Regions from separate parts of the Planococcus notacanthi genome, predicted to be linked through region 2. Evidence: predicted binding sites of a transcription regulator. Region 2 holds the regulator's gene; the other holds the start of a gene.
What was found. The regulator LexA, encoded in region 2, represses DNA repair genes until DNA is damaged. The targets are predictions, from matches to a motif close to CGAACATATGTTCG.
Positions count from the first base shown of each region.

Region 1: a site for LexA is predicted at 2,271-2,284, ahead of QMA01_RS16530 (carbohydrate kinase). Genes of this name have one in related genera too.

Region 1 covers NZ_JASDCQ010000006.1:32,971-44,857, forward strand. The annotation lists gene QMA01_RS16520 (FAD-dependent oxidoreductase) at 1-141, opposite strand, end outside; gene QMA01_RS16525 (pseudouridine-5'-phosphate glycosidase) at 253-1,164, opposite strand; gene QMA01_RS16530 (carbohydrate kinase) at 1,161-2,255, opposite strand; gene QMA01_RS16535 (aminopeptidase) at 2,403-3,635, shown strand; gene QMA01_RS16540 (hypothetical protein) at 3,721-3,861, shown strand; gene mreBH (rod-share determining protein MreBH) at 4,045-5,052, shown strand; gene QMA01_RS16550 (beta-class carbonic anhydrase) at 5,542-6,108, shown strand; gene QMA01_RS16555 (DinB family protein) at 6,116-6,598, opposite strand; gene QMA01_RS16560 (GNAT family N-acetyltransferase) at 6,686-7,234, opposite strand; gene QMA01_RS16565 (M3 family oligoendopeptidase) at 7,236-9,035, opposite strand; gene QMA01_RS16570 (tryptophan-rich sensory protein) at 9,230-9,964, shown strand; gene map (type I methionyl aminopeptidase) at 10,075-10,827, opposite strand; gene thiT (energy-coupled thiamine transporter ThiT) at 10,984-11,565, opposite strand; TPP riboswitch at 11,663-11,761, opposite strand.
Region 2 covers NZ_JASDCQ010000001.1:598,289-610,175, forward strand. The annotation lists gene glnA (type I glutamate--ammonia ligase) at 1-1,163, shown strand, start outside; gene QMA01_RS02775 (hypothetical protein) at 1,398-1,526, shown strand; gene QMA01_RS02780 (hypothetical protein) at 2,396-2,584, shown strand; gene QMA01_RS02785 (hypothetical protein) at 2,732-3,163, shown strand; gene QMA01_RS02790 (hypothetical protein) at 3,225-3,419, shown strand; gene QMA01_RS02795 (class I SAM-dependent DNA methyltransferase) at 3,517-4,251, shown strand; gene lexA (transcriptional repressor LexA) at 4,313-4,933, opposite strand; gene yneA (cell division suppressor protein YneA) at 5,099-5,416, shown strand; gene QMA01_RS02810 (YneB family resolvase-like protein) at 5,413-6,066, shown strand; gene QMA01_RS02815 (DUF896 domain-containing protein) at 6,125-6,358, shown strand; gene tkt (transketolase) at 6,446-8,449, shown strand; gene QMA01_RS02825 (YneF family protein) at 8,765-9,007, shown strand; gene QMA01_RS02830 (hypothetical protein) at 9,140-9,421, shown strand; gene QMA01_RS02835 (alpha/beta hydrolase) at 9,449-10,429, opposite strand; gene QMA01_RS02840 (hydroxymethylglutaryl-CoA lyase) at 10,442-11,341, opposite strand; gene QMA01_RS02845 (acetyl-CoA C-acetyltransferase) at 11,423-11,887, shown strand, end outside.

The DNA of each region.
Region 1 (11,887 bases), on a different contig from region 2:
CTGCAGCAGTTCCCCTTTATAGGTAGGTGCTTTTACAGCCATCCGTTCGGCGAGAACCACATCGATTCCACGCTGCACCAATTTCAGTGCAAGTGTCAATCCACCGATTCCACCCCCGCCGATGAATACATCAGTTTTCATGTGCTTCATCCCCTTCTTTCTCCTTACCCTACCTTTAGGATAGTGAAAACCCAATAAACCTCCCCAATAAAAAAAGAAGTCCACGAATGGACTTCTTTTCACAATTTATTCTTAAAGTTTATTGTAAGCGACCGCAAGTTCGGCTCCGACTTTTGCATTATGCTTGACCAGTTCGATATTCGCGACCAAACTCTTGCCTTCCGTCAATTCCTTGACTTTCCCTAATAGGAAAGGCGTGACTTCTTTTCCGGAAATGCCATTTTCATTCGCTTCAGTCATGGCTTGAGTGATGATGCCATTGATGAATGAGTCTTCCAGTGCATGTTCAGCTGGAATCGGGTTGGCGATTACCGCTCCGCCTGTAATGCCCAGATCCCATTTTGCTTTCAGCACTTCAGCCAGTTCAGCAGCATCATCACTGCGGAATGTCAGATCAAAGCCGCTTGAGCGTGTGTAGAATGCCGGCATATCGTCTGTTTGATAGCCGATGACTGGAACCCCTTTTGTTTCCAGGTATTCCAACGTCAAGCCGATATCCAAAATGGATTTTGCGCCTGCACAAACAACAGCCACTCCTGTGTTCGAAAGTTCTTCCAAGTCAGCTGAGATGTCCATGGTCGTCTCAGCGCCCCTGTGCACCCCGCCTATGCCGCCTGTTGCGAAAACACGGATGCCTGCAAGTTCTGCACAAATCATCGTTGCAGCGACAGTTGTAGCACCGATTTTTTTCGTGGCGATCAATTGGCCGATATCTCTTCTTGATACTTTTGAAACGCCTGGGCTATTGCCAAGCACTTCCAGTTCTTCATCAGACAAACCGATTTTGATTTTGCCGTCCATAATGGCGATTGTTGCAGGAACTGCACCATTATCACGGATAATCTGTTCTACCACGCGTGCCGTTTCCACGTTCTGGGGATAAGGCATACCGTGTGAAATGATCGTCGATTCGAGTGCCACGATCGGCTTTTTGTCCTCCATTGCTTGTTGTACTTCAGTTGAATAAGAAATCATTGATGTCATTGTAATTCCTCCAGTTCTTTTTGTAGTTGTACTGCTGTCAATTCTCGTCTTACAGTCGCATTGCTTTGAAGAGTTTTTGCCGCATTCACCATTCCTGAATGGATAACGGATTCAAATTCCTTCCCATTCATTACACTGTGGACAATGGCGCTGGAAAATGCATCTCCTGCACCGGTCACATCAATGACCTGGTCGACTTGCATCGCCTGGTAATGTGTGATGCCGTCTGCATTTCCGGCTACGGCTCCTTCTTTTCCACCGGTGATGACAACTGCTTCCGCACCTTGACTCAGCAGCTGTTCAACAGCCTGATGCCAATCCTCTATGGAATTGATGGGCATCTGCAAATGCCTGCTTGCTTCATCGCGGTTAAGAATCAGCCAGCTGATGCCGGCCAAATCTGTTCCGAGCCTGTCCATTTTTGGAGCTGAAACCGGAATGACTGCCAGTGGAATGTTATTGATGATGGCCAACTGACGAACATATTCCACCGTTTCCACTGGACAATTCAAATCGATCACCAGAAAGGCAGATGATAATAAAACACTGTCATTTTTAGCAATATAGCTTGGCGTCAGAGAGTCATAAATTTTCATATCCGCCATTGCCAGCAGCATTTCGCCGTCCGGTTCCAAAATCGCTGTATAGGTTCCAGTTGACAATCCGTCGACTGCTTTTGTCATTTCAGTCGACATGAATTGGCTGGAAGCGGTTTCGATTAAGTTCCATTCCGGATCATTTCCCACAATCGACAATAGCTTGACTGAATGGCCGAGGCGCCCCAAATTTTCCGCGACGTTTCTGGCTACTCCACCGACGCTGCCGGAAACGGAAGCCGGATTGGATGTTCCCATCTGCGCGGGACGTTCCATCAGGAATTTTCTGTCGACATTTGCCCCGCCGATGCAAATGACCGTCTGTTCTTCGGGCAGTACGTAAGCGCGGCCTAAGATTTTCCCTTGACGCATGAGATTGGAAATGAAATTGGCCAGTGATGGCCTGGACATGTTTAGGCGTTCTGCCATTTCCTGTTGAGATAGATACGGGTTGCGCCGGATCAATTCAAGCACTTCCACTTCTTTCTGATTCATAATCACACCTCCACTCAAACATTTGTTTAAATCATAAACTTTTATAACAGAAAATGCAAGCAAAATATATTTCGTATATCGTTATAAATCATTGCAGGCAGTTACAGAAAATTGCTACTATAGAAAGAGATGAAAGGAGAGATTTATTTGACATCTTTTAATGAAAAATTATCCCGCTATGCTGAACTGGCGGTAAAAGTAGGAGTAAATATTCAACCCGGACAGCCGCTTTATATCGCCGCTTCCATTGATGCAGCACCTTTGGTCCGTTCAATTACCCAAAAGGCCTATGAAACCGGAGCGAAACAAGTTTTTGTAGACTGGAACGACGATACGATCTCTCGCCTGCGCTTTGAATTAGCGCCGGAAGATTCGTTCTCTGATTTCCCAGCATGGAAAGTACAGGAACGCGAGCAATTGGCAGAGCAAGGCGCTGCTTTCATCAGCGTGGTGTCTCAAAGCCCTGACCTATTGACTGGCATTGACTCGAAGCGCATTGCTGCTTCACAAAAAGCAACTGGACAGGCTTTGAGCAAATACCGCCAATATGTTCAATCTGATAAAATCAGCTGGACCGTTATCGCAGCCCCTTCTGAAAAATGGGCAGCTAAAGTGTTTCCAGATGTACCGGCTGACCAACAAATCGACAAACTTTGGGATGCTATTTTCAAAGCTGTACGTGCTGATCTTGATCAACCGATTGAGGCTTGGACAGAACACGATCGCTTGCTGCACACCAAAGTCGATTATCTGAACGGCAAAAAATATGCAAAACTTCACTATACGTCACCTAAAACTGACTTGGAAGTTGCTCTTCCAGAAGGCCATCTATGGTGTGGAGCCGGCTCAATCAACGAAAAAGGCGATTCTTTCATGGCGAATATGCCAACCGAAGAAGTCTTTACTGTACCGCATAAAACAGGCGTAAATGGCTATGTTTCCAGTACAAAGCCCCTAAGCTATGGCGGCAATATTATTGATGACTTTAAAGTAACATTCGAAAATGGAAAAATCGTTGATGTAACAGCTGCACATGGCGAAGATGTCCTGAAGCAATTGGTTGCTACTGATGAAGGTTCTCATTTCCTTGGTGAAGTTGCATTAGTTCCACATCAATCGCCAATTTCCGATTCAAATATTTTATTCTACAACACGTTGTTCGACGAAAATGCCTCCAACCATTTTGCTATCGGCAGCGCTTATGCTTTCTGTATCGAAGGCGGCAAAACCATGTCTCAGGAAGAACTATTGAAAAACGGCCTAAACCAAAGTATTACCCATGTCGATTTCATGATAGGCTCGTCCGAAATGGACATTGATGGCATCCTGGAAGATGGCAGCCGCGAACCGATTTTCCGCGGTGGCAACTGGGCTTTCTAAGTCTCGATAATTCGACACTTATTTTTTAGACCAGAATCATGTATACTTAATATTGATAATTACAGTTTAGAGAGGAGTTATCATTATGTTTTATGACATTACTGTCGTACTCGGCTTCATGGCCGTAATTTTCATGTTTTTCTTTACACTTCTCCATTTCCTTGGAAAAGAGCTTCACACGCACGATGCAGAGCACGTAGACCCAACGCCTGAAAAAAAATACTGAGCGATAAAAACCGGCTTCTTCTCTGAAGCCGGTTTTTATGTTCCTCACACTAAAAGCACTGCCAAATGTGTGTATTTTATCTAATTCCCAGGCTCTTTAGGTCCCTTCTGCTCTTCCACTCCACAGCTCGTAATGGTAAAATCCGAACTAGTTAGCGTCTTTATTCATAGGAGGAATTCACGTATGTTTTCTGCAATAGATATTGGTATCGATTTAGGAACTGCAAATATACTCGTTTACACAAAAACAAAAGGCATTATCATCAATGAACCTTCTGTTGTCGCCTTGGATGCAAAAACTCGTGCGGTGCTGGCGATCGGCACTGAAGCGAAAGCTATGCTTGGCAAAGCACCTGATTCCATCCTGGTGATCCGCCCACTGAAAGACGGCGTCATCGCCGACTCTGATGCCACTCTTGATCTGCTGAAAGCGGTCATGCAAAGAGCGGCCAAACAACTTGGAAGTGCTTATCGCAAACCCAATGTGATGGTCTGTACCCCTTCCGGTGCCACTAAAGTTGAGCGCCGTGCTATCCACGACGCAGTGAAACAGAGCGGCGCCAAAACCGTTCACTTAATTGAAGAAACTGTAGCTGCTGCAATAGGCGCGGAACTTCCAATCAGCGAACCGGTAGCGAGTGTTATTGTAGATATTGGCGGCGGTACTACAGAAGTGGGAATCATTTCATTTGGCGGGGTGGTTTCTTCCAACACCGTTAAAGTTGCGGGCGACCGCATGGATGAAGATATTATCCAGTATGTCCGCAAACAGTACAACGTATTGATCGGTGAACGCACTGCTGAAAATATAAAAATGGAAATCGGTTATGCTCCTGTTTCCCATGAAACAGAGAACATGGAAATCCGCGGCCGTGACATCATGACCGGCTTGCCGAAAACCATTACACTCAGCTCTCTTGAAACACAAGAAGCGCTGAAAGAATCTTTATCCGCCATTTTGGAATGCATCCGCGCAACACTGGAGAATTGTCCAGCTGAACTGTCGGGTGACATGGTTGACCAAGGCGTTGTCATTTCAGGCGGTGGTGCTTTATTGAAAGGCATGCAGGAATGGCTTTCAAAAGAAATCTCAGTGCCCGTCCATATCGCACCACAACCACTGGAATCAGTCGCCATCGGAACAGGACTGTCGCTGAACATGATTAAGCAGTTAGAGAAAATGTCGCGTTAATATAGAAAAGCGGAAGCAGCCGTTTTGCCACGACAAGCGCTGAAAGCCTTACCGGTAATGGCGGTCTTTGCCATTGCTGGTAAGGCTGAAGCGACTCGAGGGGCTGGCTGCTGGAGCTGGACACTAAGAAAAGCGAAAGCGCCCGTGCAGGTTTGAAGGGCATAAGACGAGCTGGCGAAGCGGCGTCCTTTGCCGCACAGCCGGATTGGCTTATGTCCCTAGAACCTGGGCGCTGGAGCTGGATATAGAAAAACGGAAAACACTCCGAAGCACGCGGAACTGCTTTCCGTTTTTTCATTCTTGAATCCTCGTGAAAAACACTGTTCTAATTTACCTACGTACAGTTTTATAAAAGGCAAGGTCTTATTAAATCCGAAGCGTTGCGCAATGACTTTTTTCCTTATTTCTTTCGAAACGGCAAATTCGATTCGTATTTTTCAGAAATTTGGATTAAACTTAAAAAGTAGTAGTCGACAAGGAGGAAGTATAATGGCTTTATTAGATGAAATTTTGGAGTACAACGAAGAGTTTGTGAAAGAAAAGCGTTACGAAGAGTACATGACCACCAAGTTTCCTGACAAGAAAGTCGTTATTTTGACATGCATGGACACGCGTCTTTTTGAAATGCTGCCAAAAGCGATGAATTTTAAAAACGGTGACGTCAAAATCGTCAAAAGTGCCGGTGCTGTCATCAATCACCCATTCGGCGGCATTATGCGCAGTTTGCTGGTAGCCGTATATGAATTGAATGCAGACGAAATCTACATTATTGGACATCACGATTGCGGCATGTCTAATATTAAACCACATGAAATGCTCGAGAAGATTAAAAAACGGGGCGTGGACCAAAAGACCATCGATATGATGGAGTATTCCGGAGTTGATTTGGAAGGCTGGCTCCGCGGCTTCGATAATGTTGAAGAAAGTGTCACCCACAGTGTCAACATGGTTCGCCACCATCCGTTGTTGGATCCGAATGTTCCGGTCCACGGTTTGGTGATCGATCCGACGACTGGAAAACTGGATGTCGTCATCAATGGAAACGAAAACCGCTGAGAATTTCTCAGCGGTTTTGTTTTTGGAAATAAATATAATCGAGCGGAATTCCTTCTTTGCCGAATTGACGGAGGAAAGATGTGATTTGCCCTCGATGGTAACTGGCATGATTAACAACCGTAAAGAGCATATCTTCGCGTGAAGTAGCCAGATTGTCGCCACGCATGTTCTGATAATAGAGTGTCTCCTGCCACTGCTCTTCGGATAATGAAGCGAAAAACAATTCCATTTCTGCATGGAGCAGCATAAACGCTTCTATCGCTTTGTCAGTCGTCTCCACATCATAATGTTCAAATACCGGCTTTTCTACACCATTCATCCGCATCAGCCATAGTTTTTCCACCCCAATGACATGGGCAACCGTCGCCTGAATCGAAGAAAATGAATTCGCTCCTTCTTTTTGATAAAGCTCTTCGCCAAACCCTTGAACGTGCTCCAAACAGGCCTGTGTCGCCCATTTATGATAAGAGAATAATTTATCTTTATTCATCTTCTGCACACCTTCCTCCGCTTTTATTCACGTTTCAAACCAGCGTTGCATCTCTTTCCACCATTTTTTATAGGTGGCCTTGCCCTTTCAAAACTCGTCTTCAATCATGGCATAGTAATAATGGTCTTTCCATTCGCCATTGATGTAAAGGAACTCCTTCAGCAAGCCTTCCTGACGAAACCCGGTTTTCTCCAATACACGGATAGAACCGATATTCTCAGGAGATACATATGCTTCGATCCGGTGAAGGCGAAGCTGTTCAAAGCCGAAAGCAGTCATCAACTTTACCGCTTCTGTGGCAATGCCTTTGCCGATATAAGCTTCATCGATTGAATAGCCGACCAAAGCGCTTAGAAAAGGCATTCGCTTTACGCTGTATACAGAAATATGGCCGATCAACTTATTCGTCTCATGCTCAAAAATTCCCACACTGTACTCCCGGTTTTCCCTTGCCTGATAAATCGACTCGCGGATTTTTTCCCGCTGAACAGCTGCAGAAAAATAGCTGTCCCGGTGGCGCGGTTCGTAGATAGACCAGTAATCCCGGTTTCGGAGCAGCAATTGCACCATTTCTTCTGCGTCTTCAATCGCCAAGCTGCGCAAATAACAGGTCTTCCCCTCGAAAAGCAAATTCATATCAAACCTCAGCAGATGTCAGCGAAATAAATTCCTCGGCATCCTGGACACATAAAGCGATTCCTTTTTCCCAGAACGCCTGTTGTGTAATATCTTCGCCCAGATGCTTCATTGCCAAGTCTTCGGCTGACATCACTGCTGTATCACGAAGCAAAGCCATATACTTTTCTTCAAAGCCGGTTCCTTCCTCAATTGCTTTCGCATAAACGCTTAACGAGAAAAGATAGCCGAAGGTATATGGGAAATTATAGAATGGCACATAAGTGATATAGAAATGCAGCTTGGATGCCCAGAAATGAGGATGGGTTGACGCCAATCCGCCTGCAAATCCTTCCTTCTGTGCCTGTTCCATCAATTCGTTCAACCGAGAAGCGGGAACGACGCCATTTTTGCGTTCTTCATAGAAACGGGTTTCAAACAGGAAACGCGAATGGATATTCATAAAGAAAGCGACACTGCGCTGTACTTTATCTTCCAGCAACGCAATTTTCTCTTCTTTGGACTGCGCATTTTTTACTGCCGCATCCGCAACGATCATTTCAGCGAATGTGGATGCTGTTTCTGCAACATTCATCGCATAAGAGCGGTTCAATGAATGCACAGGGCGCAGTGCATAGGTATGGAATGCGTGTCCAAGTTCATGTGCCAGAGTTGCCACATTGGACATCGATCCGCTATAAGTCATGAAGATACGGGATTCTTCACTTAATGGCAGCCCCGTACAAAATCCGCCAGGGCGTTTGTTCGGACGGTCTTCCGCTTCGATCCAGCCCTTTTCAAATGCCTGCTGTGCAAACTGCTCCAATTCCGGTCCGAATTTCCCGAATTGCTTAAGGATGAATTCTGCACCTTCCTGATAGGAAAACTGCTGTGTGCTTTCCGTTACCGGTGCATCTACGTCGTACCAGTCCAGTCCGTCTTTTCCAAGTAATTTTCCTTTCTGGTTTAAATACGCCACAAAAGGTTGCTTGTTCTTGCTGATTGCCCCCCACATGGCGTCCAATGTTTCTTCTTTCATGCGATTGATATGTAACGGTTCCTGGAGCGGATTATCCCAACCGCGCTTTTTATACGTTTCTAAACGGAAGCCAGCGATGGAGTTTAATGTTTTCGCAAAGAATTCTTCTTTATCTGTCCAAGCTTCCTCTAATTTTTCATAAGATTCTTTACGGACTCCAGCATCTTTATGGGAACTTAGATTATTGGCTTGCCCAACCGATAAGGTTTTTGGTTCGCCGTCGACTGTAACAGTAACGTTGATCTCTCCGACCAACATATCGTACAACTGGCTCCAGCCATGATAGCCATCTACACTCAATGCCGTAATCAGGCTTTCTTCTTTTTCAGACAGCAACATCTTTGCTTCTTCACGCCATTCATTCAAAACGAAAGTGAAGTCGCGCAAAGGTTCTTCATTCAACAATTCTGCCCAAACGCTTTCTTCTGTCTTCGCCAAATCCTGCTGAATTTTTTGGAAGGAATTTTGGAAGCGAGCTGATAAAGAAGAAGATTCACTATCCAGAATCGCCGCTTTTTTATCCTGTGTATTTTGGGCCATCAAACAGCCGATAAATGCACCGGATTGGCTTAGGTGCTTCATCATTAAGCTCATCTGTTCCAGCAGATCAGCTACCTTTTGTGCATCTTCTTTTGCAGAAGGAACTTCGAACTGTTGGGCCGATTCTTCGAACCCAGAAAGCTTTGTGGCCGCGTCATCCATATGCTGACGCAATTCCTGTGATTCGCTGCCTCCTGGAAATAATGTATCCAAATCCCATACTTCCGGATAATTGACTGTCATAATTTTTCCCCCTGGTAAACTAAATTTTCTAAAAACACTTATTAGTATAACATTTTTTATTCCGGAACCGGAACAATATTCCACTCCCTCCCATAAACTCTTCACCTTATCGCCATTTTTAGGGAATCTTTTGGAAATGGTTAATTGTTGATTGAAACGGCTACAGGTATACTGAAAAGAAGGAGGGATTTCGCATGATTCGTATTTTGCTTATGACAATCGCTTTTCTCGCCGTGATTGTCACAAATGCTCTAGCAAACATTTTGCCGCTGAATGGCCAAACAACCGGCGAAATTTCAAACCGGATTCTGGTCCTGTTTACGCCAGCCGGTTATGTATTTTCAATTTGGTCTATTATCTATCTATTGCTGGCGATTTGGATCATCGCTTTCTGGGTGAATTTAAGAAAGGGACAAACCCCTTCATCTAAAATTGTCTTGTTCTTTGTTTTGAGTTGTGTCTTTAACATCAGCTGGCTGCTGCTTTGGCATTATGAATTTTTCATCTGGTCCATCGCCGCGATGCTCGGCTATTTGGTGGCATTGATCGCCCTTTACCTGCAATACAGCAACTCGGAAAGAAAGTTCACAGAACGGCTGCCGATTTCAGTTAACATGGGATGGATCAGTGTGGCAACCATCGCCAACATCAGCTTTGTGTTGACCTACCACAATTGGGGCGGCTGGGGGCTCAGTGACCAGCTGTGGACCGTCATCATGTTGACTGTTGCAACTGCGCTGGCACTGCATATCCGTTTCCATCATTTCGATATTCCCTTTGCACTGGTCTTTATCTGGGCGTTTATTGGAATCGCCGTTAAACACGGTACAGGTGAAATGCTGGTGACAACTGCTGCCTTGTTCTTGAGTGGCGTTATATTAACCGGTGTTCTATTAATTAAAAAAAGAACTGCCGAGGCAGTTCACTGATTCGGTAGACAAACTCCGTTTTACGAGTTTGTCTACCGTTTTTTATTGGCTTGAAAACGGCAAAGGAATCCGGATAAAACCCCGAATCCCTTTTTCGATTTATGCGCCAGTTATTTTTCCAGTTTAGTCAAAAGAATCGGTTCGCCTTTTGTCACAAGCACAGTATGCTCGATTTGCGCAACCAATGACTGGTCCGGTGTGATGAATGTCCAGCCGTCTCCTGATTCCACGATATGTTCAGCTTTCTGTGAGATAAACGGTTCTACTGCAAGTACCATGCCTTCTTTCAGGATGGTCGTTTCCCATGCATCATAATAGTTCAAAATGTGCTGAGGAGCTTCATGCAGTGATTTCCCGATGCCATGGCCAGTCAGGTTTTTAATGACAAACAAGCCTTGTTCTTTTGCTTCACGTTCCACTGCCTTGCCGATTTGGTTGAGTTTAGCGCCGGCTTTGACTTTTGTCATCGCACGGTCGAACGCAGATGCGGCTGCTTCACATATTTTTTCTTTATCCGGATGCCCTTCGCCTACAACAAAGGAAATTCCCGTATCAGAGAAATATCCTTCATATGAACCAGAAACATCGATATTTACGATGTCACCATCCTGGATAACGCGATTGCCTGGAATGCCGTGCGCCACTTCTTCATTAACGCTGATGCATGTATATCCTGGGAAATCATATTCTGATTTCGGACCGGAAACTCCGCCCAGCTCCTCGAATAATTTACCGCCCAAGTCGTCAATTTCCTTGGTAGTGACTCCAGCTTTGGTTGCTGCTTTCATCGCCTCGCGAATTTCAGCCACCATTTGGCCGGCTTTTTTCAGCATTTCAATTTCTTTATCAGTAGTTGCTATCATCAATGACCCTTCTTTCAAGCTTTTCTATTCAAGAATTATACCACAAAATTAAACTGGAGGCTTCTTGGCGGATTTGAAAAAACTAGCAAGCAAGCTCGAACTCCTAAACAGAAAAGGGCTTTCCGGAATGAATTCCCGGAAAGCCCTTTGCTTGTGTTAATTCGTATTAGCGGCATCCACTAATCTGGGTGCAGCGGCAAAAAGTGCGGCACAGACAAAAGCGGCAAGCAAGAATACAGGTATCATGTAGGTAGCATTATAGATCGCTGAATAGATGACCACATTGCCTTCAGCAAACATACCGAAAAACAGGATTCCTGTGATGACGTGAACCAAATAACGCAACACCGATGCAATCAACACCCCTGCGACAATAGCGGCCAACATCTTGCCGGTTTGCTTGGCATGCGCATGCTGCAGATACTTGGTGCGCATGACACCAGCCAGTCCTACGACACCGTAAGCCAGAAGATAATCCAATAAAACCTGCATGACAACAAATCCGAATGATAAAGGCGCGACAGAAATAAAGCCCGAAACAATCTGCAGCAACCCCACCAATATTCCCGTCAGTACACCGGCAGCGACCCCTCGCCTAAATGCAATTAAAATAATCGGGATCATCACCAGACTGACCGAACCTCCCTGCGGCATCCGGAAAGAAACAAAATCCAATACAAATCCAAGAGCTGCAAAAATGGCAATCTCCATCATCAACAATACTTTTTTATTTCTCATGACTTCCTCCTTAATGTGTTGTGCACATCACCAGAAGGGCCGTGAATAAAACCATATTAAAAACGGCGTCAGGACAGAGCCTGGCGCCGTTGTAAGAGCCGGTTTCCATCCACATCCCTGCGCAAGTGTTAACTTACAGGTTCAAAGGGTAAGAACAGATTGTTCACTCTCAGCTAAAGCTCCCCTTGTGGTGTATACAAATATTTATTCAGTCACCTGTATTGTACACAAGGCCTCTTTCTAATGCAAGACTGTTTTAAGTAGCTCTGACAGGGTAAAGTGATGGTAGTGAAAAAATCCGAAAGGTGGTGGAGGCAGCCGG
Region 2 (11,887 bases):
ACGGTTTTGTACGCATTGAAGAATCTGATATGTACCTATACCCTGACTTGGATACATGGGTTGTATTCCCTTGGATCACAGGAAAAGGAAAAGTTGCACGTTTAATCTGTGACATTTACAGCCCAGATGGCACGCCATTTGCTGGAGATCCACGTACAAACTTAAAACGTGTATTAAAGGAAATGGAAGAGCTAGGATTTACGCATTTCAACCTTGGACCAGAGCCGGAATTCTTCCTGTTCAAACTTGATGAAAGAGGCGAACCATCTCTTGAACTGAATGACCACGGCGGCTATTTTGACTTGGCACCGATGGACCTGGGCGAAAACTGCCGACGCGACATCGTTCTTGAACTGGAAGAAATGGGCTTTGAAATCGAAGCTTCCCACCACGAAGTGGCACCAGGACAACACGAAATCGACTTTAAATATGCAGATGCCGTACAAGCATGTGATGAAATCCAAACCTTTAAGCTGGTTGTTAAGACCATTGCCCGTAAACATGGCCTTCATGCTACGTTCATGCCGAAACCACTATTTGGTGTCAGCGGTTCAGGAATGCACATGAACCTTTCCTTGTTTGATGGAAATCGCAACACATTCCTGGATGAAGACGGCGAAATGAAATTGAGTGAGACAGCTTACCAATTCATCGCTGGAATCATTGAACACGCGAAAGGCTTTACAGCTGTAACAAACCCGCTTGTAAACTCGTACAAACGTCTTGTGCCAGGTTATGAAGCGCCTTGTTACATTGCATGGTCAGGCCAGAACCGTAGCCCGTTAGTGCGTATTCCAGCATCACGCGGTTTGTCTACACGTGTAGAAGTGCGTTCAGTCGATCCGGCAGCTAATCCATACTTAGCGATGGCTGTTCTTCTTGGCGCAGGCCTTGATGGAATCAGAAGAAAACTGACTCCACCAAATGCCGTAGACCGCAATATCTATGCAATGAACCAAAAAGAGCGTGAAGCAGTGGGAATCGAAGATCTTCCGAGCACACTTTACAACGCCTTGCAGGAATTGCAAAAAGATGAAGTGATGAAAAAAGCATTGGGAAGCCACATTTTGAACAATTTCGTCGAAGCGAAAGAAATCGAATGGGATATGTTCCGCACAAGCGTCCACCCGTGGGAACGCGAGCAATACTTGAAAATGTACTAAAAATTACCTTAAGCCGTTGGTGCTGCAAAGCGCCAACGGCTTTTTTCTGTTTTCCGTCGAGTCCAGAAAGAGAAAATGAAAAAAATAATAGAAATTGAAAACTAATAGAAACTTATTCGTGTGCTAAAGCGACTAATTGGCAATGACCTGGCAGACTGAGATATTAAAAAGTTTTTAAAAAAAGAAAGTTAATATTTGACTATGTTGCTGATTAGTAAAAGAGGAGGAATCATTATGTTCATGATCTTATACGCAATTCTAATTTCTCTCTGGATCACGTCTTTAGTCGCTTTCGGAAAATCATACATCCGTTACCACAAAGAAGAGCGTGCTTATGAAGAAAGCCACCGCGTCGATTCTTGATCAGCAGAATGCTTCACGGTTGAGAATTAAGTGATTCTCGTTGATGGTGGAATATCTGTGTGTGTTTCCTGTTAAAGGGATTCCGGCTTCAATTGCTCCTCAAATAATTGGCGAAGAATTTCAACGGAGTTTTTAAAAGAAGCAGGCCACGAGATTAAAGAACAGTATGCCGTTTGGAATTTAGTGAACAGGTCGGGTGTGATTCTTACTGTCTTGGAAGAAAGCGTGATAGAAATAGAGCCTAGGCTGATGGAAGTTAACGAGCAGGCTCTCTTCGATGGAATCTTTAAATAAGTGAACTGGAGCAAAGAATCTCGGATTTACTGAACCGTTTCGGAGATATTGAAAGAACCCTGCTGATTCGTCGTACAGACATCTTTACTCTGCTCGAAAATGAATGGATAGGCATGGGCATTGAAGACACCTTGAAACTGGCTAAACGGCCATTAGAATATAAATTATTTAAACAATCAACATTGGAAAAGATACTGAAGAGATCGATAAATGAAATTTTTGTCGATTGGAGCCTCAAAGCCGATAAAGGTTATGCTGTTCTGACTCTATAGAAAAGTAAACATGAAAACAGTTTCTCCTCGGAGATGCTGTTTTTTTATGTGCTGGCAAAGAAAGATTCCAGAGGCAAGCGGATATCTCCTTGTCTTGCTGTTGCTTGAAAATATCCTGATTCTAACTAAACAGGCTTAATGAAATTTATGATGAAAATATGCAGAGTATGCGAAGAATACCTTTTTTTATAGTTTACAGCCGGCGAATTAAGGTTATAATTAGTTGCAGCCTGAAAAGTTAATAACTCATACTGAATTTTTCTTTCTCTTGAAAGAAGAAGGATTTTGTGGGAGGCGATTAATTTGAGGAAAATCCAAGGACTTTCGAATCTTGTAGAATATTTGGAATCAGTGAATTATCCATTGGCTGCAGAGCAGATTACAGATTTAATGTCGAAAAGAAAGATTCCGCACCGCAAAGCATTCCAAGACACTGTGATCTTTAATTTAGAACACATTGACTGGTGGATTGCTGAGCAGCAGAAACGATGATTAATTGATGAACATGCTTGAGTAAAAGAAATAACCTTGTCGTCCGTTCTGCAAAGAACGAACTGCGAGGTTATTCTTTTTTGGTAACTTTATACACTTTTTTGCGTCTACTGTTATAATAGTCTAAAAACGGAGGGGGAATCGGCTATGCGCTTTTTAATGTCTATCATTGTTTTTTTAATCTTCTTTTCGTTTGCAGGCATTGGCACATATGTTATCGGACCCGATTTGTCGACCGACCGGCTGGTTGCCGAGGCGACAGAAGAGCTTCGGAACAACGGGCAAATGGAAAAAGTGGTGGAATATGTTGAAAGTGATCCACAAATGCTTGAATATGTAGAAGAAGCCAAAATTGCAGAGGAAGAGAGTATGCCTTTGCCATTTGAAACAACTGGAGATGCAGCGGGTACAGTCATCAAAAAGGTCGGCATTGCGGATCTGGCTAAAATGAAATCGGGAATTGAAGATGGCACGATGTCAGCAGACGAAGTGATTCAGAAGCTTGAAGAGGATTTGAATGAAGAAGAGCTGCTTGCCCTGAAAGTGATCGTATACAAGGAATTATACAAACAGCAATAATAAAGGATATATGCTAAACTGAGTCACGAAGATAAAGTAAAAGTTTAAAGGAGGCTATTGCATGAAACCGTTTCGCGTAGAGTTTTATTTTGATCAAGGCAATACCATCGTACACAATGTCCAGGCTGTAGATAAAGAATCGGCATTAAGCAAGATTCCTTCCAATGGCACTTATGAAATTTCAGATGAACAAACAGGCAATATTTATCGCATTACTATCAATTTAGTTAAATATATTATCGTCAGCGAACTGTAGAAGATTTTTTCTCGGCAAGCTGCACTTGAGGTGTTGCTTGCGCAACTCCTTTTTTTAAAAGATTTTTTGCATGACAATTCAATTGGGAGGCAAATGAATGGAGTTCAGAGGATCGAGTGCTTACGAGGAAAAAGATTTTTTGAAGAATTTTCTGCAAAGAAGAAATCGGACGGAGAGCCCTAATAACAGCATTGAAAAACCAATAATCTATGGCTTGCTTGGCAACTTTCAAAACCAGGATATACTCGATTTAGGATGTGGAGATGCTTTATTCGGAAAAGAACTGTTGGAAGCAGGAGCGCATTATTATCATGGTGTGGAAGGGTCTGAAGAAATGATCGACTTAGCGGCTGCAAATTTGGAGGGTGCCAATGCCGATCTGACATTGGCAATTATGGAGTCATTTGTTTTTCCTGAAAATACCTATGACATCGTCTCCTCTCGACTAGCCATCCATTATTTACCGGAAGTGGACGAACTATTCCGAAATGTATATGAATCCTTAAAAGCTGAGGGGAAATTTGTGTTTAGTGTGCAGCATCCACTGACGACCTCATCTTTTTCAAGTAAAATGTCAGGAGAAAAAAGAAGCAATTGGCTGGTGGACGATTACTTTAAAGAAGGAGAACGGCACGAACCGTGGATCGATAAAATTGTCGTCAAGTATCACCGAACCATTGAAAGCTATTTTACCTCTTTGACAAATGCGGGATTTAGCGTAACGAATGTTCGGGAAGGGAAGCCCGAGCGTCAAAATTTCAGTTCTGATGAAGAGTATAGTAGGAGAATGAGAATTCCTGTAATTTTAGCTTTCAACTGCCATAAACGCTAAAATGAAATTGTTTACATAATAAAAATATCCATTAAAAAAACCGGGGATTTCCCCGGTTTTTTTAATGGATTTGGCGATAAACGCCTACAACTTTACCAAGAATCGATACTTGGTCTACAATGATCGGATCCATCGATGAATTTTCAGGCTGAAGACGGAAATAATTTTCTTCTCGGAAGAAGCGTTTAACTGTTGCTTCATCCTCAGTCGTCATTGCGACAACAATGTCCCCATTATCCGCGGTCTGCTGCTGCTTAACCACTACATAATCTCCGTTCAAAATTCCGGCTTCGATCATACTTTCACCCATGATCTCCAGCATGAAGATGTGATCATCTTCAGTGCCATAACTTTGCGGAAGCGGGAAATACTCTTCCACGTTCTCAATTGCTGTAATAGGAACACCGGCAGTTACTTTACCGATTAAAGGAACATGCAATACCGGACTTTTATCGATTAACGCTTCGTCAGTGCTTATTACTTCAATGGCTCTCGGCTTGGTTGGATCCCGTCTGATCAAGCCTTTGCTTTCAAGACGTGCTAAATGCCCATGTACAGTCGAACTGGATGCAAGACCGACTGCCTCACCGATTTCGCGTACGGATGGCGGATAGCCTTTCAGCCGAACTTCCTCTTTTATAAATGACAGAATGTCTTCCTGGCGTTTGGATACTTTTTTCAACAGTTTCACCTCATTTGAGTAATTCTACTTGATTTCTACCAATAGTATACCAACTCGGGCATTGAAATGCAAACATAGGTTCGAATTTTATTCTTGACAAAAACACCTGTTCGCATTAATATGAGAACATACATTCCGAACATAAATTCTTAGGAGGCGGTTCAAATGACATTCATTCGACAAAATTCTTATCTTATCGCATTTTTCTCATTAATTGTGGTATTTACTTTTTACGCAATACTGTCCCATAATACAAACAGTACATCAATGAGCCAAGTTGAAATAGAAGAAGGCGACACGCTTTGGACTTTAGCTGAATCTTTCAGTGGCGCGACTCCCCATCATGAATGGATAGAGGAGATTATGAAAGAAAACAACCTTTCTACTCCAAAAATCATTGCAGGACAATCCCTTAAGATTCCAAGCGACCAATTGAAATTTGCTCCTGATGAGACCATTAAATTTGCAGGTGATGCTGAATGAAGAAAAATGCATTAATTTATTGCCGTGTCAGCACGACCAAAGATACGCAGGAATCCTCCCTTGAGAGACAGGAAGAAGAACTGATGAAATTTGCGTTTGAACAATCTTATAAAGTGGATGGTGTATACACCGATCAGCACAGTGGATACGAAATGGATCGTGACGGTCTGCTTGAAATGCTTAATTGCATCAAGGCAGAAAAAATCGATGCCGTTTTTATTCAGGATGAAACGCGTTTGGGCAGAGGGCATGCACGTATTGCTCTTTTGCATGTCATGAAGAAATATGGCGTGGAAGTTTATACCTTATCGGATATGGGGCCAATAGCCCTTAATGATATGGATGACATGGTGCTTGAAATTCTGGCAATCGTTGAAGAATATCAGCGCAAAATACATAATGCCAAAATCAAGCGGGGCATGAAACGCGCTGTGGAAAATGGCTATAAACCGGAAAAAAATCTAAAAGGCAAAGGCAATCCTGATGGACGGGAACGCTTGGATTTGCCTATCGATCAAATTGTCAGCCTGAAAACCAATGGGCTGACTTTCAGTGAAATTGCTGTAACCCTGCAAGGATTCGGCTACCAAGCGAGCAAGGCGACGGTTCATCGGCGATATAAGGAATACGAAAAGCTGATGAAAGACTAAAACATTGCAGAAACCTTACTTTTTTTGTACCATATGAAAAGAAGAAAGGTGGATGTCTATGTTATCACCAGACAAATTAACTAGAATTAATGAACTATCACGTAAATCGAAAACGACTGGATTATCCAAAGAAGAAGCAAAAGAACAATCTTCTTTGCGCCAGGAATATTTGCAAACGTTCCGTAAAACGATGCGTGGAACAATTGAAAATGTAAAAGTAATTGACCCGAATGGGAACGATGTAACACCAGAAAAGGTCAAAAATATTCGAGAGAATAAGTATTTGAATTAAATACTTATTCTCTTTTTCATTGTATTCTTTTCTATTGTTGACTAAACTAGAAAGGGATTATATTTTTGTTTGAGAGAGGATGTTACTATGTCAACCCACGCAGATCAACTTGCAGTGACAACAATTCGTACACTTTCCATCGATGCAATCGAAAAAGCAAATTCTGGTCATCCAGGATTGCCAATGGGCGCAGCTCCAATGGCATATACTTTGTGGACTAAGCATATGAACCACAATCCAAAAAATCCGGATTGGTTTAACCGTGACCGTTTTGTGTTATCCGCTGGACATGGTTCCATGCTTCTATACAGTTTGCTTCATTTAAGCGGCTATGGTTTAGAAATGGATGAAATCAAAAACTTCCGTCAATGGGATTCAAAAACACCTGGACATCCCGAATATGGCCACACTACAGGCGTTGAAGCCACGACCGGTCCACTTGGACAGGGAATTGGTATGGCGGTCGGTATGGCAATGGCTGAGCGTCATTTAGCAGCTACTTACAATAAAGAAGGCATGAATATCGTCGATCACAACACTTTCGCTTTATGCGGTGATGGAGATTTGATGGAAGGCGTTGCCGGAGAAGCTATTTCTCTTGCAGGCCACTTGAAATTAAATAAATTGGTTGTTCTATATGATAGCAACGACATTTCGTTGGACGGTCCACTCGGCAAGAGTTTCTCTGAAAATGTTCAAAAACGTTTTGAGTCATACGGCTGGAACTATTTGCGCGTAGACGATGGCAATGTATTGGACGACTTATCAGAAAAAATCGCACAAGCCAAAGAATCTTCAGACAAACCGACATTAATCGAAGTCAAAACCGTTATCGGTTACGGAGCTCCGAACAAATCAGGTAAAGCAGACGCACACGGTGCACCGCTTGGTGAAGATGAAATGAAATTGGTTAAAGAATACTACGAGTGGACTTTCGATCAAGATTTCCATGTGCCGGAGGAAGTATATGAAACTTTCCAACAGGCAACTGAAGAGCTTGGGGCAAAAGCTGAATCACAATGGAACGAATTGTATTCACAATACGAATCAGCACATCCGGAATTGGCGGAACAATTGCAGATGGCGATCCGTGGAGATCTTCCAGAGAACTTTGATGCAGAGTTCCCGACATATGAATTCGGTAACAAACAAGCAACTCGTTCTTCTTCAGGAGATATGATCAATGCAATCGCTAAAACAGTTCCTTCCTTCTTCGGGGGAAGTGCTGACCTTGCTGGATCCAACAAAACGAACATCAAAGGCGCTGGCGATTTCGACGCTGAACATCCTGAAGGACGCAATATCTGGTTTGGTGTGCGTGAATTTGCAATGGGAGCAGCCTTAAACGGTATGGCTCTTCATGGCGGACTTCATGTCTTCGGCGGAACGTTCTTCGTCTTCAGTGATTATGTCCGTCCAGCAATCCGTCTGGCTGCATTAATGGGGCTTCCTGTCACTTATGTCTTCACACATGATAGCGTAGCTGTAGGCGAAGATGGCCCAACACATGAACCGGTTGAACATTTGGCTTCTCTTCGTGCAATGCCGAACTTGAGCGTTGTTCGTCCCGCTGATGCCAACGAAACAAAAGCGGCATGGCGTTTGGCGTTGACGGCGAAAACTACACCGACTTTATTGGTTCTTTCTCGTCAGGACTTGCCAATTTTGGAAAACAGCGCAGAACTTGCAGAAGCTGGCGTGGAGAAGGGTGCATACGTTGTGTCCCCTGCTGAAAATCCACAAGCGCTATTGCTTGCGACTGGATCGGAAGTTAGCTTGGCTGTAGCTGCACAAAAGCAATTGGCTGAAGAAGGAATTGCGGTTTCTGTCGTTTCAATGCCATCATGGGATCGTTTTGAAAAACAGGATAAAGAATACAAGCAATCCGTCATTCCAAGAACTGTCAAGAAACGCCTGGCTATTGAAGTCGGTACTTCATTCGGTTGGGATCGCTATACAGGCGACGAAGGCGATATTCTTGCAATCGACCGTTTCGGTGCAAGTGCACCGGGAGATCGCATCATGGAAGAGTTCGGCTTCACAGCTGACAATGTTGCAAACAAAGTGAAAAACTTAATCAACGAAAACTAATATGGAAGGGCTGTCCCAAAAGATCATGAAAAATGACTTTTAGTGGGCAGCCTCTTTTTTATTTGATGAGCAGTGGAAAAGGTGAAGTTTCACTTTATCCCGCTTTAACGGGCAGTATGGTCTCCTGCTTTGACAAGCAGGAGATCCACTGACCGTAAAAGTCCGATTGGTTCAACTAACAATCAGTAAGGGGGAGACCCCTACTGATTGAAGTTTCACTTTATTATTTTCCTCCTTATGGTCACAATTACTTTTTTATAGTATAATCCATTGTGGTGCACTACTTATTTACGCAACACGAAGGAGGTAACAAGAATGGATACATGGATCTGGATCGTAATCGTTATCGTGGCTTTACTCGCAGGTGTTGCACTTGGATTCTTTATCGCACGTCGATATATGATGAAATATTTGCAAGATAACCCACCAATCAATGAAGAAATGCTGCGAATCATGATGATGCAAATGGGACAAAAACCGTCTCAGAAAAAAATCAATCAAATGATGACTCAAATGAATAAAGCGTCAACCAAACCTAGCAAAACTGCTAAAAAATAAAAAGTACTCTTCGGAGTGCTTTTTTTATTTTGTTCGAATCTGCTATTAGAATTTCGGATTTCGGGTATTGAGCCAGTAAGATGCCAATTTTTGATGGCGGCTTGTATGCAGAAATCAAAGGAGGAATTCAGGATGGCGGAAAATGAAGAACTGTTGTTTTATTTACCGGTCATTGAAGAAGATGACAAGGAAGCAGGGAAGTTTCATCTTGAAAGCAATCAATTGAAAAAGGCTTTTCCCGTCTCATTGGATAAGATCGATGATTTGGTGAAAGATATGACAGATTATAGCTTAGATACAATCGAACTCCACGTTACCGGTATTGTAAAAAGTGGACCGATTACGGAATTGTTCATTGGCGCTGAAGGGCAGGCAGGCATGAAGTTGGTCCTCAACAAAAAGAAGAAACCATAATAAAAAGCACTCCGCGGAGTGCTTTTGTCATTTTACGATAGACACGGCCGAATTTGCTGAGATAGTGTGTAGGTCCTGTTGTTTAGGCGTCAGTAAATCATACTTCATCAGGAAATTTGCAACTGCCTCTTCGTATTGATCAGGGTTGCTGTTGAAAGATTGCGCATGTGCGCCTTCTTCAAACATTTTCAATTGTTTTGGTCCTTCTTTTAATGCATAAAGTTCCTCACTCATTTTCGCCAGGACAAAATCATCATGAATACTGTGTATGAAGAGCACAGGTTTTTTTATATTGGCTACTGTTTCCCTCGGAGAAACAGTAGAAATGGAATAGCCATCACGCATTTTCATGAACAAACTGGCGAGTCGCAGAGCCAAAGTTGTGCGCAGGGGAGTCGTGGTTTTCATGACATGCAGAATCTGTTCATAAATGTCGGAATAAGCGCAATCAGAGATGTAGAAATCTGCGGTGTCCTCCATACCGGCGTAAAGCAAAGTTGTAGCAGCCCCCATGGATTCACCGTGGATGCCATAAAACAGCTCATCACCAACATGCAGTTTTAATGCAGCTACGACAGCTTTCAAATCGATTTTTTCAAAATGTCCGAAACTGGTTGTTTTTCCTCCGGAATCTCCATGGCGCCGATGGTCATAAACCACCGAATTAAACCCTAAACGCTCAAACATCCGTGCGTACTTAAAAGAATTGACTTTCGTTTCGGTCACGCCATGGCAAATGATGACATAGCGATTAGTATCGTGAGGTTCGAGAAAAATAGCTTTTATCGGGTAGCCATTCTCGGATTCGATCCATTGCTCACTTTTAGGGACATTGGCATACCAGACTTCATCATAGCGTTTAGCGCTCGTTTCCCTTTCTAGAATCAGCTTTTCATCTTTTTTCTTTACATACATCAGCCGGTTGCTGGCGATAAATCCCGCAACTGTAGCTGTTGCTGTAAGGACGCTTGATATAATGGCGGAAGTCCAAAGCAATCTTTTTTTCATGGCATAAGCTCCTTAAGGTTGGTTTTTATATAAGGTATACATGCCTGTGGCAACTGGATTGGTTACGTGGGGCTCGATTTTTTCGATGGCTTGACATAAAAGATTCTCATCAATTCCTGTATCGATGCCCATCCGGTGGAGCATATTGACGACATCCTCTGTGGCGACATTTCCGGTTGCGCCTGGTGCGAATGGACAGCCTCCGAGGCCGCCTGCAGAAGCATCAAAACGAGTGACGCCAGCCTGCAACGAAGCCAGTATGTTGGCAAGGGCCATTCTACGGGTGTCGTGGAAATGGGCTGTTATCAAAACATCTGGAAATGCTTCGATTAGTTTAGTAAACAGTTCATAACTTTCCTTCGGATTCGCCATGCCAATTGTATCGGCGACACTCAGTTCGTCGACTCCCCATTCCACAAATTGGCGGCATAAATCCAGTGTCGCTTCCGGTGATACCGCTCCTTCAAATGGACAGTAAAAGGCAGTCGATATACAGGCGCGGACAAAGATGCCTTGTTCTTTCAAGTTAAGAATCAACGGTTTTAAAGTTTCCATGCTTTCAGCCGTAGTTTTATTGATATTTTTTTTATTGAAGGTATTGGAAACGCCAACAAAGACGGCGAGTGATTGAGCTCCAGCTTCGAGAGCTGCATTGATGCCGCGTTCATTTGGTGTCAACACGAATTGGCGCCCGGTTTTTTTCGTCTGTGTGACGATATCCCGGGCATCACCCATTTGCGGCACCCATTTAGGAGACACAAAGGATGTCAACTCCATTTCCTGAACTCCGGCGTCCTGCAAAGCAGCTATAAATTGAAGTTTATTTTCAGTAGTAACAAGTTTTCCTTCATTTTGGAGACCATCCCTTGGTCCGACCTCGATAATTGTTGCATTTTTTGGTAAACTGAACATAATATCCCCCCTGCTTTCCATTGTATATAGGGAAGGGATAAAAGAGCAACTAACAGACAATCACTCAAGGGGGAAAAGTACATGTCACAGGAAATCGTTATTGTAAGCGCTGTCCGTACAGCGGTAGGTTCATTTCAAGGGTCATTAAAAGACGTGCCGGCTACACAATTAGGAGCGATCGTCATCAAAGAGGCGATCGGACGCGCCGGGATTCAGCCGGAGCAAGTTTCTGAAGTCATTATGGGGAATGTTCTTCAGGCCGGGTTAGGCCAAAATCCAGCACGCCAGGCATCCATCCATGCGGGGCTGCCGGAAACTGTGCCCGCTATGACCATCAACAAAGTCTGTGGATCTGGATTGAAATCTATTCAGCTCGCTTACCAGGCGATTTATGCTGGGGATGCAGACATTGTCGTTGCAGGTGGAATGGAAAACATGAGCCGTGCACCGTATCTCATGGAAAATGCCCGCAGTGGATTCCGCATGGGGGATCAGAAAGTAGTCGACAGCATGCTCGTTGACGGCTTGACCTGTGCATTCAATGAT